DNA from 2 places in the Bradyrhizobium sp. USDA 4454 genome. Region 2 is predicted to be linked to the other one. Evidence: predicted binding sites of a transcription regulator. Region 2 holds the regulator's gene; the other holds the start of a gene.

Region 1 (6,375 bases), 3.1 Mb from region 2:
CCAACACGCCGGCGGTCGAGATGCCCTACGGCCGCAAGCGCGCACTTGAAATTGCAACCACGCTCGCGCTCGACCCCGAGATGATGCTGCTCGACGAGCCGATGGCCGGCATGGGCCATGAGGACATCGACAAGATCGCGGCGCTGATCAAGCGGATCTCGGCCAAATACACCATCCTGATGGTCGAACATAACCTCTCGGTGGTGGCCAACCTCTCCGACATCATCACCGTGCTGACGCGCGGGCAGGTGCTGGCGGAGGGCAACTACGCCGACCTCTCCAAGGACGAGCGCGTGAAGGAAGCCTATCTGGGAGCGGGTCATGGCTGAGGCAAATCTCGCGGAGAAGCCGGTGGCCGCGGCCGGCGCCGAGGTGCTGGCGGTCAAGGATTTGCAGGCCTGGTACGGCGAATCCCACATTCTGCACGGCATCAATTTCAACGTGAAGGCCGGCGAGGTGGTGACGCTGCTCGGCCGCAATGGCGCCGGCAAGACCACCACGCTGAAGTCGATCATGGGCGTGATCGGCAAGCGCTCCGGGTCGATCCGCTTCGACGACAAGGAGATCATCCGCGCCACCTCGGACAGGATCGCGCGACTCGGCATCGCGTTCTGCCCGGAGGAGCGCGGCATCTTCGCCAGCCTCGATGTGAAGGAGAACCTGCTGCTGCCGCCGGTGGTGCGCCCGGGCGGCCTGCCGCTCGACCAGATCTTCACGCTGTTTCCCAACCTGAAGGAGCGCCTCACCAGCCAGGGAACCAAGCTGTCGGGCGGCGAGCAACAGATGCTGGCGATCGCCCGCATCCTGCGCACCGGCGCGCGCTTCCTGATGCTGGACGAGCCGACCGAAGGGTTGGCGCCGGTCATCATACAGCAGATCGGCCACACCATTGCGCGCCTGAAGTCGCAGGGATTTACCATCCTTCTGGTCGAGCAGAATTTCCGTTTCGCCTCGACCGTTGCCGACCGCTACTACATCGTCGAGCACGGCAAGGTGATCGACGGCTTCGCCAATTCCGAGCTGTCCGCCAACATGGACAAGCTGCATACCTATCTCGGCGTTTGATCGCCCGAGCCAGAAAATTTAAGGACTGAGGGAATCCCCATGAAGAACACGATTTCTGCGCTTCTGCTCGGCACCGCGATGGCGCTCAGCGTCGCGAGCATTGCCTCCGCCGACGACAAGGTCGTCAAGATCGGCGTGCTGTCGGATCAGTCCGGCCTCTACGCCGACCTCGCCGGTCCCGGCTCGACGCTGGCGGCGCAGATGGCGATCGAGGATTCCGGCCTCAAGGCCAAGGGCTGGACCATCGACCTGATCTCCGGCGATCACCAGAACAAGCCCGATATCGGCACCACCATCGCGCGCCAATGGTTCGACGTGGACAAGGTCGACACCATCGTCGACGTGCCGAATTCCGGCGTCGCGCTTGCGGTCAACAACGTCGTCAAGGAAAAGAACGGCGTCTACATCAATTCGGGTGCTGCGACCTCGGACCTCACCAACGCACAGTGCTCGCCCAACACGGTGCACTGGACCTACGACACCTACATGCTGGCGCACGCCACCGGCCAGGCGCTGGTGAAGGCAGGCGGGGACACCTGGTTCTTCCTGACCGCGGACTACGCGTTCGGCGCGGCGCTCGAGCGCGACACCACCGCGGTCGTCACCGCCAATGGCGGCAAGGTGGTCGGCGGCGTCAAGCATCCGCTCAACACCGCCGACTTCTCCTCGTTCCTGCTGCAGGCGCAGGCCTCCAAGGCCAAGATCATCGGTCTCGCCAATGCCGGCGGCGACACCACCAACTCGATCAAGCAGGCGGCCGAGTTCGGCATCGTCAAGGGCGGCCAGAAGCTCGCCGCGCTGCTGCTGTTCCTCACCGACGTCAAGGCGATCGGGCTCGAGACCGCGCAGGGCCTCAACTTCACCGAAACGTTCTACTGGGACCTCAACGACAACACCCGCGCGTTCTCCAAGCGTTTCTCGGAGAAAATGAAGAGCGGCGCGCCGCCGACCATGGTGCAGGCCGGCGTCTATGCGGGCCTCACACATTACTTCAAGGCGCTGGACGCGCTCGGCGGCAATCCGCATGACGGCGCCAAGGTGATCGCCAAGATGAAGACGATCCCGACCGACGATCCGCTGTTCGGCAAGGGCGAGATCGAGCCCAACGGCCGCGTCACCCACGACGCCTATCTGTTCGAGGTGAAGAAGCCCTCGGAGTCCAAAGGACCGTGGGACTTCTACAAGCTGGTCGGCACCGTGCCGGGCAAGGAGGCCTTCACGCCGCTCGACAAGAGCACCTGTGCGCTCCTGAAGAAGTGACGATCATGCCCGCCGGCCATGCGCGTGGCCGGCGGGCTTCATCTATCTAAGCGAAAGCTCACTCGATGCAGGCTCTCTACGCACAGCTTCTGGTCGGACTGATCAACGGCTCATTCTACGCGCTGCTCAGTCTCGGGCTTGCCGTCATCTTCGGCATGCTCAACATCATCAATTTCGCGCATGGCGCGCTCTACATGATGGGCGCGTTCGTGGCGTATTTTCTGCTCAACCTGGGCGGCATCAACTACTGGTGGGCGCTGATCATCGCCCCCGTCGTGGTCGGCATCTTCGGCATGATCCTCGAGCGCACCATGCTGCAATGGCTGACCGGGCTCGACCATCTCTACGGCCTGCTCTTGACCTTCGGCATCGCGCTGATCGTGCAGGGCGTGTTCCAGAACTATTTCGGCTCCTCCGGCCTGCCTTACTCGATCCCGGATCAGCTCAAGGGCGGCGTCAATCTCGGCTTCATGTTCCTGCCGATCTATCGCGGCTGGGTGGTCGTGTTCTCGCTGGTGGTGTGCCTTGCCACCTGGTTCCTGATCGAGAAGACGCAGCTCGGCGCCTACCTGCGTGCCGCGACGGAAAACCCGACGCTGGTGCGCGCCTTCGGCATCAACGTGCCGCGCATGATCACGCTGACCTACGGTCTCGGCGTCGGCCTGGCCGCGCTCGCCGGCGTGCTGTCGGCGCCGATCAACCAGGTCCGCCCGCTGATGGGCGCCGATCTCATCATCGTGGTGTTCGCGGTGGTCGTGATCGGCGGTATGGGCTCGATCATGGGCTCGATCATCACCGGCTTCACGCTCGGCGTGATCGAGGGATTGACCAAGTATTTTTATCCCGAGGCCTCCAACACCGTGGTGTTCGTGCTGATGGTGCTGGTGCTGCTGGTGAAGCCAACGGGACTGACGGGACGGGCGGCCTGATATGTCAGCATTGACCGACGATACACTTCCGGTGACGCCGCGCGCGATGCGCGACGAGATGATCGTATTCGCCGTGATGGCGGCGCTGCTGGCGATCGTGCCGTGGACGGGGATCTATCCGTTCTTCGTGATGCAGGCGCTGTGCTTTGCGCTGCTCGCCTGCGCCTTCAACCTCTTGATCGGCTTTGGCGGCCTGCTGTCGTTCGGCCACGCCATGTTCCTCGGCACCGCCGGCTACGTCTCGGCGCACGCGCTGAAGGTGTGGGGGCTGCCGCCCGAACTCGGCATCGTGGTCGGCACCGCGGCGGCGGCCCTGCTCGGCCTCGCCACCGGCTACATCTCGATCAAGCGGCAGGGCATCTACTTCTCGATGATCACGCTGGCACTGTCGCAGCTGCTTTACTTCCTGTATTTGCAGGCGCCGTTCACCCATGGCGAAGACGGCATCCAGGGCATCCCGCAAGGCCATTTGCTCGGGATCTTCGACCTCTCGAAGCCGATGGTGCTGTACTACGTCGTGCTGGTCGGCTTCCTTGCCGGCTTCCTGTTGATCTACCGAACCATCAACTCGCCGTTCGGCGAGGTCTTGAAGTCGATCCGCGAGAACGAGCCGCGCGCGATCTCGCTCGGCTACAAGACCGACCAGTACAAGCTCTTGGCCTTCATCCTGTCCGGCACGCTGGCCGGCTTTGCCGGCTCGCTCAAGGTGTTCGTGGCGCAGAACGCCTCGCTCACCGACGTGCATTGGTCGATGTCCGGAGAAATCGTGCTGATGACCCTGGTCGGCGGCCTCGGCACCATCTTTGGCCCGGTGGTCGGTGCGTTCGTGATCATCGCCATGCAGCAATATCTCGCCGGGTTCGGCCAATGGGTGACGGTGATCCAGGGCGTGATCTTCGTGGCCTGCGTGCTGCTGTTCCGCCGCGGCCTGGTCGGTGAGCTGGCCCATCTGCTCAGGCGGTCGCTGTAAGGGCAGGGGGCGGGATTTTCGGCCGACATAGCGGTGGACGACCGCCCGTTCGGGCGGTCGTTTCAGGTTTTTTCCCCGCCAGATGCTCTATGACAGTTCCGTGACAGTCGCTAAAAGGGCTGTCCCGGAATGATGGAACAGAGACATGCTGCGCTGGTTTCGCGCCTTCCTGCCCAAGGAAGAGCGATTTTTCGAGCTGTTCGCCCGCCACGCCCAGACCTCCGTGCAGTGCTCGCTGGCGCTGCAGGACATGCTGAAGGGCGGGGACGAGACCCCGGTGTTCTGCCAGCGCGTCAATCAGTTCGAGAACGACGCCGACAGCGTCACCCGCGAGGTGCTGACCGCGGTTCGCCGCACCTTCATCACCCCGTTCGACCGCGGCGACATCAAGAACCTGATCACCGCGATGGACGACGCGGTCGACCAGATGCAGGCGACCGCCAAGGCGGTGATGCTGTTCGAGGTGCGCGAGTTCGAGCCGCCGATGCGCGAGATCGGCACCCTGATCGTCGAATGCGCCAATCTGGTCGTCCGCGCGTTGCCATTGTTGCAGGCGATCGGCCACAACGTCTCGATGCTGACCCAGATCACTGAGGAACTGACCAAGCTCGAGGGCCGGGTCGACGATCTCCACGATATCGGGCTCAAGGAATTGTTCCTCAAGCACCGCAACGCCAACACGATGGATTTCATCGTCGGCGCGGAGATCTACGACCACCTCGAGAAGGTGGCCGACCGCTTCGACGACGTCGCCAACGAGATCAACTCGATCGTGATCGAGCAAGTCTGAGCATGATCCGGAAAAGTGTGGAGCGGTTTTCCGACAAGATCATGCGCAAGAAAACACAATAAAGCTGGGGCATCACGTGGACGCCACGCTGGGTCTTCCGGTTCTGACCATCCTGATCGCGGTCGCGCTGCTGTTCGACTTCCTGAACGGGCTGCACGACGCCGCGAACTCGATCGCGACCATCGTCTCGACCCGGGTGCTGCGGCCGCAATATGCGGTGTTCTGGGCGGCGTTCTTCAACTTCGTGGCCTTCGCGGTGTTCGGCCTGCACGTCGCCAACACCATCGGCACCGGGATCATCGATCCGGCGGTGGTGGATGCGACCGTGATCTTCGCCGCGCTGGTCGGCGCGATCGTCTGGAACGTGATCACCTGGGGCTTAGGGATTCCCTCATCGAGCTCGCACGCGCTGATCGGCGGCCTGGTCGGCGCCGGCATGGCGAAGGCGGGCATCTCGGCGGCGGTGTGGAGCGGGCTCACCAAGACCTTGCTCGCGATCGTGCTGTCGCCGCTGGTCGGCTTCCTGCTGGCGCTGGTGCTGGTCGCGATCGTGTCCTGGCTGTCGGTGCGCTCGACGCCGTTCGCGGTCGACCGCGCCTTCCGCATCCTGCAATTCGCCTCGGCCTCGCTGTATTCGCTCGGCCATGGCGGCAACGACGCGCAGAAGACCATGGGCATCATCGCCGTGCTGCTCTACTCGCAGGGCCATCTCGGCGACACCTTCGAAATCCCGTTCTGGGTCGTGCTGGCCTGCCAGAGCGCGATGGCGCTGGGCACCCTGATGGGCGGCTGGCGGATCGTCCGGACCATGGGGCTGCGGATCACCAAGCTGACGCCGATGCAGGGTTTTTGCGCCGAAACCGGCGGCGCCGCGACGCTATTCATCGCGACCTATCTCGGGGTTCCCGTCTCGACCACCCACACCATCACCGGCGCCATCGTCGGCGTCGGCGCCGCACGGCGGCTCTCCGCCGTGCGCTGGAACGTGGCGAGCTCGATCGTCTACGCCTGGGTCATCACGATCCCGGCGTCGGCCGCGATCGCGGCCGCGACGTACTGGGTTGTGCAGGTTCTCAAATAGCTAGCCGACCAGTTTCAGCCCGACGATGCCGGACACGATCAGGGCGATGCTGGCGAGCCGCATCGCGCTCGCGGGCTCACCGAGCAGGATGATGCCGAGCGTTGCGGTGCCGACCGCGCCAATCCCGGTCCAGACCGCGTAGGCGGTTCCAATTGGCAGCGTCTTCAGCGCGAGGCCGAGCAGCAGCACGCTGCCGGCCATCGCCGCCAGCGTCAGCACCGATGGCACCGGCCGCGAGAAGCCCTCGGTGTATTTCAGCCCGATCGCCCAGCCGATCTCG
Region 2 (6,375 bases):
TTCGCATCTTCAACCGGATGTATGATCTCTATCCGGGCCAGCGCGCCACCGGCCAGCTGATGCTGGACCAGACCAACATTCTCGATCCCAAGCTCGACCTCAATCTGCTGCGCGCGCGGGTCGGCATGGTGTTCCAGAAGCCGACGCCGTTCCCGATGACGATCTACGAGAACATCGCCTTCGGCATCCGCCTCTACGAGAAGATCTCGAAGTCCGAGATGGACGACCGGGTCGAGAAGGCGCTGCGCGGCGGCGCGCTGTGGAACGAGGTCAAGGACAAGCTGAACGCCTCCGGCCTGTCGCTGTCCGGCGGCCAGCAGCAGCGGTTGTGCATCGCGCGCACCGTGGCGGTGCGTCCCGAGGTGATCCTGTTCGACGAGCCGTGCTCGGCGCTCGATCCGATCTCGACCGCCAAGGTCGAGGAGCTGATCCAGGAGCTCTCCGAGGATTACACGATCGCGATCGTCACCCACAACATGCAGCAGGCGGCGCGGGTCTCCGACAAGACCGCCTTCATGTATCTCGGCGAGCTGATCGAGTTCGACGACACCAACAAGATCTTCACCTCGCCGAGCGATCGACGCACCCAGGACTACATCACCGGCCGGTTCGGTTGACCGGGCTGAGGAGAGAGATGATGGCTTCCGAACATACCGCCAAGGCATTCGACAGCGACCTGCAGGAATTGACCCGCCTGGTCGCCGAGATGGGCGGCCTCGTCGAGCGGATGATCACCGAGTCGGTCGACGCGCTGATCCGGCGCGACGTCGCGCTCGGCAAGCGCGTGGTCGCCGCCGACATCGAGATCGACAATCTGCAGCGCGTCATCGAAGAGCGCGCGGTGCTGACGATCGCCCGCCGCCAGCCGATGGCGATCGACCTGCGCGAGATCGTCAGCGCGATGCGGGTCGCCACCGACCTCGAGCGGATCGGCGATCTCGCCAAGAACATGGGCAAGCGCGTCGCGGCGCTGGAGAGCGATTTCCAGCCGCTGAAGCTGATCCGCGGCCTCGAGCACATGACCGATCTCGTGCTGTCGCAGGTCAAGTCGGTGCTCGACGCCTATGCCGCGCACGATCTGCCGGCGGCGATGAACGTCTGGAAGGGCGACGAGGAGGTCGATGCGATCTGCACCTCGCTGTTCCGCGAGCTGCTCACCTACATGATGGAAGATCCGCGCAACATCTCGTTCTGCATCCATCTGATGTTCTGCGCCAAGAACATCGAGCGGATCGGCGATCACGCCACCAACATCGCCGAGACCGTGTTCTACATGATCGAGGGCCAGCAGATCACCGACAAGCGCCCGAAGGGCGACATGACCAATTTTGCCACCACGGTGCCGGGTAACAGCTAGTCGACGGCGTTTCGGTTTTGCGTCTGGGCAACGGATCACCACAGAGAGAGAATTTAGACCGATGAGCGCACGCATTCTGGTAGTCGAAGACGAGGAAGCGCTGACGACGCTGTTGCGCTACAACCTCGATGCCGAAGGCTACGATGTCGAAACGGTGGGGCGCGGCGACGATGCCGATACCCGCCTCAAGGAGCGCGTTCCCGACCTCGTGGTCCTCGACTGGATGCTGCCGGGCCTGTCCGGCATCGAGCTGTGCCGCCGCCTGCGGGCGCGGCCCGAGACCAAGCAGCTTCCGATCATCATGCTGACCGCGCGGGGCGAGGAGAGCGAGCGGGTGCGCGGGCTTGCCACCGGCGCCGACGATTACATCGTCAAGCCGTTCTCGGTGCCGGAACTCCTGGCGCGGGTGAAGGGCCTGCTGCGCCGCGCCAGCCCGGAGCGGCTCGCCACCGTCCTGACCTATGGCGACATCGAGCTCGACCGCGAGAAGCGCCGCGTGGCGCGCTCGGGCCGTCCGATCGATCTCGGTCCGACCGAGTATCGGCTGCTCGAATTCTTCCTCGAGCATCCCGGCCGCGTGTTCAGCCGCGAGCAGCTGCTCGACAGCGTCTGGGGCCGCGACATCTACATCGATGAGCGCACCGTCGACGTGCATATCGGCCGCCTGCGCAAGCTGCTCAATCCGGGCCGCGAGCAGGATCCGATCCGCACCGTGCGCGGCGCCGGCTACGCGCTCGACGACCGCTTTGCGAAAGCCGAACCGCAGCCGTAGCGGTTGCGTAGCGATCACACGCCACAACACGGCGTCGTCCCGGCGCAGGCCGGGACCCATACGCCGCGGCCGGCGCAATAGGCAAGCGGCCAGACGGCTTTCTAACAACACCCATTCGTGGTTATGGGTCCCGGCCCCCGTGCGCAATTGCGCACTAGGCAGGGACGACACTGGTGATGCTTCCGGACTTTGCCCCCACAAAAAAATCCCCGCTTGTGCGGGGATTTGTTTTTCAGGTCTTCCGTAGTTTTCCCGAGTGCTACTTGATCTGCGGTTTCGCCGACGGCCGGCGGCGATCGGCGGCGGGCTGGTAGGCGACGCGCGAGTGATGCGCGCAATAGGGCAGGCCGGCGAGCGCCTTGCCGCCGCAGAAGAAGAACTCCGGGCTCGATGGATCGCCGACCGGCCAGTGGCAGGTGGCTTCGTTGAGCTCGAGCAGCGACAGCCGCTGGCTCATCGGCACCACATTGTCGAACGAGATCGGATCGGGCTCCATCTCGACCTCGAAGGCGTGCGCGAGCGCGGTGTTGCCGCGCGAGACCGGGCGCGCCACCCGCATCATGTGCTGGGCGGGGCGCGCCTTGCGCTGCCGCGGCGCCGCCGTGGAGGGTGCCTTGGCGCGGCCGGAGAGGCCGAGCCGGTGCACTTTGCCGATCACGGCGTTTCGCGTCACATTGCCAAGTTCCGCTGCGATCTGGCTGGCCGACAGGCCAGACTCCCAGAGCTTCTTCAGCTGCTCGACGCGATCGTCGGACCAGGTCAATACCGTCATCGCATTCTTCCTTTCGCATGGCGCCGGCCAGTTATCGGAGCGGCGCTGCGAGCCAAATCTGGACAAATATCCCTGCGGCCAGAATCCCTTAGCCCTCGCCGGGCGCGGTGTTGCGCCCGAACGTTTACGCGAGACACAAAGGCTACTTAGAGGGTCCAGTACTGCCGCACGAGATGTCGTACCCGACAGGCCAAACGCTACAATATGGCGTGACTCTGGCGCAAGAGTCCGCGGCCGTGCGTCCACATGTTCCGGAAAGTTAAGCATTGCTGTGAGGCTTTTCCACCGCACCGGAATGCTCCGGATTGCGCTCGCTTGGCAGCGCAGGAAGCCCGGCAAAGGGCCGGCTCCTGGCGATTGACACGGACCCGCCGCAGCATAGAATGCCCGCCACGTGCCGCCCGCAAAGGCGGCCGTTTTGTTTTCCGAAGCTGGCCGTTGCTGCGCTGGCGTCAAGGCGCGCGGCAATTGTCGGCTTCAAACCGGCAGTGAACGCCATGACCAACGCCTCGTCGCATCTGCTCCCCGTCTTCGCCCGGGTCGATCTCGGCTTCGAGCGCGGTGAGGGCGCCTGGCTGATCGCAACCAACGGCGACCGCTATCTCGATTTCACCTCGGGCGTCGCGGTGAACGCGCTCGGGCATGCGCATCCGCATCTGGTGAAGGCGCTGCAGGAACAGGCGACCATGCTCTGGCACATGTCGAACCTGTTCAAGAGCCCGGACGGCGAGGCGCTCGCCGCGCGGCTGTGCGAGCAGAGCTTTGCCGACTTCGTGTTCTTCTGCAATTCCGGCGCGGAGGCGATGGAGGGCGTGATCAAGCTGGTCCGCCACTATCACTTCTCCAAGGGGCATGGCGAGCGCTACCGCATCATCACCTTCGAAGGCGCCTTCCATGGCCGCACGCTGGCCACGCTGGCCGCGACCGGCTCGGCGAAATATCTCGAAGGCTTCGGCCCGCCGATGGACGGCTTCGACCAGGTGCCGCATGGCGACATCGAGGCGGTGAAGAAGGCGATCGGCCCGCACACCGCCGGCATCCTGATCGAACCGATCCAGGGTGAGGGCGGCGTCCGCTCGGCGCCGCAGGCGTTCTTCAAGGCGCTGCGCGCGCTGTGCGACGAGCATGGCCTGCTGCTCGCCTTCGACGAGGTGCAGACCGGCATGGGCCGCACCGGCGATTTGTTCGCCTACAAGCGCACCGGCGTCACGCCGGACGTGATGTCGCTCGCGAAGGCGCTCGGCGGCGGCTTCCCGATCGGCGCGGTGCTCGCGACCGCGAAAGCGGCCGAAGGCATGGCGCCGGGCTCGCACGGCTCGACCTTCGGCGGCAATCCGCTGGCGGTCGCCGCGGCCAATGCCGTGCTCGACGTCATGCTCAAGCCCGGCTTCTTCGATCACGTGCAGAAGATGTCGCTGCTGCTCAAGCAGAAGCTCGCCTCCGTCGTCGACCGCTATCCCGGCGTGCTGGCGGAAGTGCGCGGCGAGGGCCTCTTGATCGGCGTCAAGGCCGTGGTGCCGTCGGGCGACCTGATCGCCGCGTTGCGCAACGAGAAGCTGCTCACCGTCGGCGCCGGCGACAATGTGGTCCGGTTCCTGGCGCCCCTGATCGTGACCGAAGCCGAGATCGACCAGTCGATCGTCTCGCTCGAGCGCGCCTGCGCGACATTGTCGGCAGCGCAGCCGAGGAAGGCCGGATAATGAGCAAGCCGGTCCGTCACTTCCTCGACATCAACGAGCTGCCGCTCGCCGAGCTGCGCAACATGCTGTCCGCCGGCGCCGCCATGAAGGCGAAGCTGAAGGCGCACGAGAAGGCTAGGAAGCCGCTCGAAGGCAAGACGCTGGCGATGATCTTCGAGCGCCCGTCGACCCGCACCAGGGTGTCGTTCGACGTCGGCATGCGCCAGCTCGGCGGTGAATCCATCATGCTGACCGGCGCCGAGATGCAGCTCGGCCGCGGCGAGACCATCGCCGACACCGCGCGCGTGCTGTCGCGCTATGTCGATGCGATCATGATCCGCATCCTCAACCATGACGCGCTGCTCGAGCTCGCCGCCCACGCCACCGTTCCCGTCATCAACGGCCTGACCCGACGTTCGCATCCCTGCCAGGTGATGGCCGACCTCATGACCTATGAGGAGAACCGCGGCTCGATTGAGGGCAAGACGGTGGCCTGGACCGGCGACGACAACAACGTGCTGGCGTCCTGGGCGCATGCCGCCGAGCGGTTCAAGTTCCAGCTCAATGTCGCAACCCCGCCGGAGCTGTCGCCGAAGAAGCCGATGCGCGAGTGGATCAAGGCGACCAATGCCCCGATCATGCTCGGCACCGATCCGGAAGCCGCCGTGCGCGGCGCCGACTGCGTCGTCACCGACACCTGGGTGTCGATGGGCGACAAGGAGGGCGAGCACCGCCACAACGTGCTGCGGCCCTATCAGGTCAACGCCAAGCTGATGTCGCTCGCCAAGCCCGATGCCCTGTTCATGCACTGCCTGCCCGCCCATCGCGGCGAGGAGGTCACCGACGAGGTGATCGACGGGCCGCAATCCGTGGTGTTCGACGAGGCGGAAAACCGCCTGCATGCGCAGAAGGGCATTCTGGCCTGGTGCTTTAACGAAGTCGCGTAGGGCCGCTTCAACACTGTCGTCCCGGCGAAGGCCGGGACCCATACGCCGCGGCCAACGAAACAGGCACGAGGGGAGACACCTTGTGCCGCGACAAAATCCTGTGGTTATGGTCCCGGCCTTCGCCGGGACGACGATCCCTCGTTGAGTGAACCCCTTTATTTCACGGTCCGAGACCCCAGATAGAGCGCCATGATTTCACAATCCCCCGACATCAAAATCACCACCGAGGCGCCGGTTCGCGCGCCGTCTTCGGTTCCTGTCGACGATGCCGTGCTCGCCTTCGAGGTCGGCGCGCTGGATCTGCGCGGCCGGCTGACCCGGCTCGGCCCGGCGCTCGACGAGATCCTGCACAAGCACGATTATCCGCCGGCCGTCGGCAAGCTGCTCGGCGAGGCGATCGTACTCACCACGCTGCTCGGCTCCTCCGTCAAGTTCGAGGGCCGCTTCATCCTGCAGACCCGCACCGAAGGTCCGGTGTCGCTCTTGATCGTCGATTTCCAGGCGCCCGACCGGCTGCGGGCCTATGCGCGCTACGACGCGGCGCAGCTCAAGCCGGGGCAGACCTCGGGCGAGCTGCTCGGCAAGGGCCACCTTGCGATGACTATCGATCAGGGCTCCAACACCAGCCGCTACCAGGGGCTGGTCGCGCTCGACGGCGGCGGCCTCGAAGAGGCGGCGCACGAATATTTTCTGCGCTCGGAGCAGATCCCGACCCGGGTGCGGCTTGCCGTCGGCGAGGAGATGCGCGGCGGCGAGGGCGGCAAGCTGCACTGGCGCGCCGGCGGCATCCTGCTGCAATTCCTGCCCAAGGCGCCCGAGCGCGCCAAGCAGGCCGATCTGCATCCCGG

What was found. Region 2 encodes PhoB, which activates phosphate uptake and scavenging genes when phosphate is short. Its sites were predicted from a motif close to TGTCATNNANCTGTCAT; they were not measured.
Region 1: a site for PhoB is predicted at 4,314-4,330, ahead of ACVIW0_RS21515 (DUF47 domain-containing protein). Genes of this name have one in related genera too.

Annotation. Positions count from the first base shown of each region.
Region 1 is NZ_JBTRCN010000001.1:4,563,323-4,569,697, reverse strand. It holds gene ACVIW0_RS21540 (ABC transporter ATP-binding protein) at 1-329, shown strand, start outside; gene ACVIW0_RS21535 (ABC transporter ATP-binding protein) at 322-1,065, shown strand; gene ACVIW0_RS21530 (ABC transporter substrate-binding protein) at 1,105-2,325, shown strand; gene ACVIW0_RS21525 (branched-chain amino acid ABC transporter permease) at 2,391-3,254, shown strand; gene ACVIW0_RS21520 (branched-chain amino acid ABC transporter permease) at 3,256-4,224, shown strand; gene ACVIW0_RS21515 (DUF47 domain-containing protein) at 4,370-5,014, shown strand; gene ACVIW0_RS21510 (inorganic phosphate transporter) at 5,091-6,095, shown strand; gene sugE (quaternary ammonium compound efflux SMR transporter SugE) at 6,096-6,375, opposite strand, start outside.
Region 2 is NZ_JBTRCN010000001.1:7,632,927-7,639,301, reverse strand. It holds gene pstB (phosphate ABC transporter ATP-binding protein PstB) at 1-617, shown strand, start outside; gene phoU (phosphate signaling complex protein PhoU) at 638-1,357, shown strand; gene phoB (phosphate regulon transcriptional regulator PhoB) at 1,419-2,129, shown strand; gene ACVIW0_RS35575 (GcrA family cell cycle regulator) at 2,389-2,901, opposite strand; gene ACVIW0_RS35570 (hypothetical protein) at 3,161-3,400, opposite strand; gene ACVIW0_RS35565 (acetylornithine transaminase) at 3,399-4,601, shown strand; gene argF (ornithine carbamoyltransferase) at 4,601-5,527, shown strand; gene ACVIW0_RS35555 (Hsp33 family molecular chaperone) at 5,717-6,375, shown strand, end outside.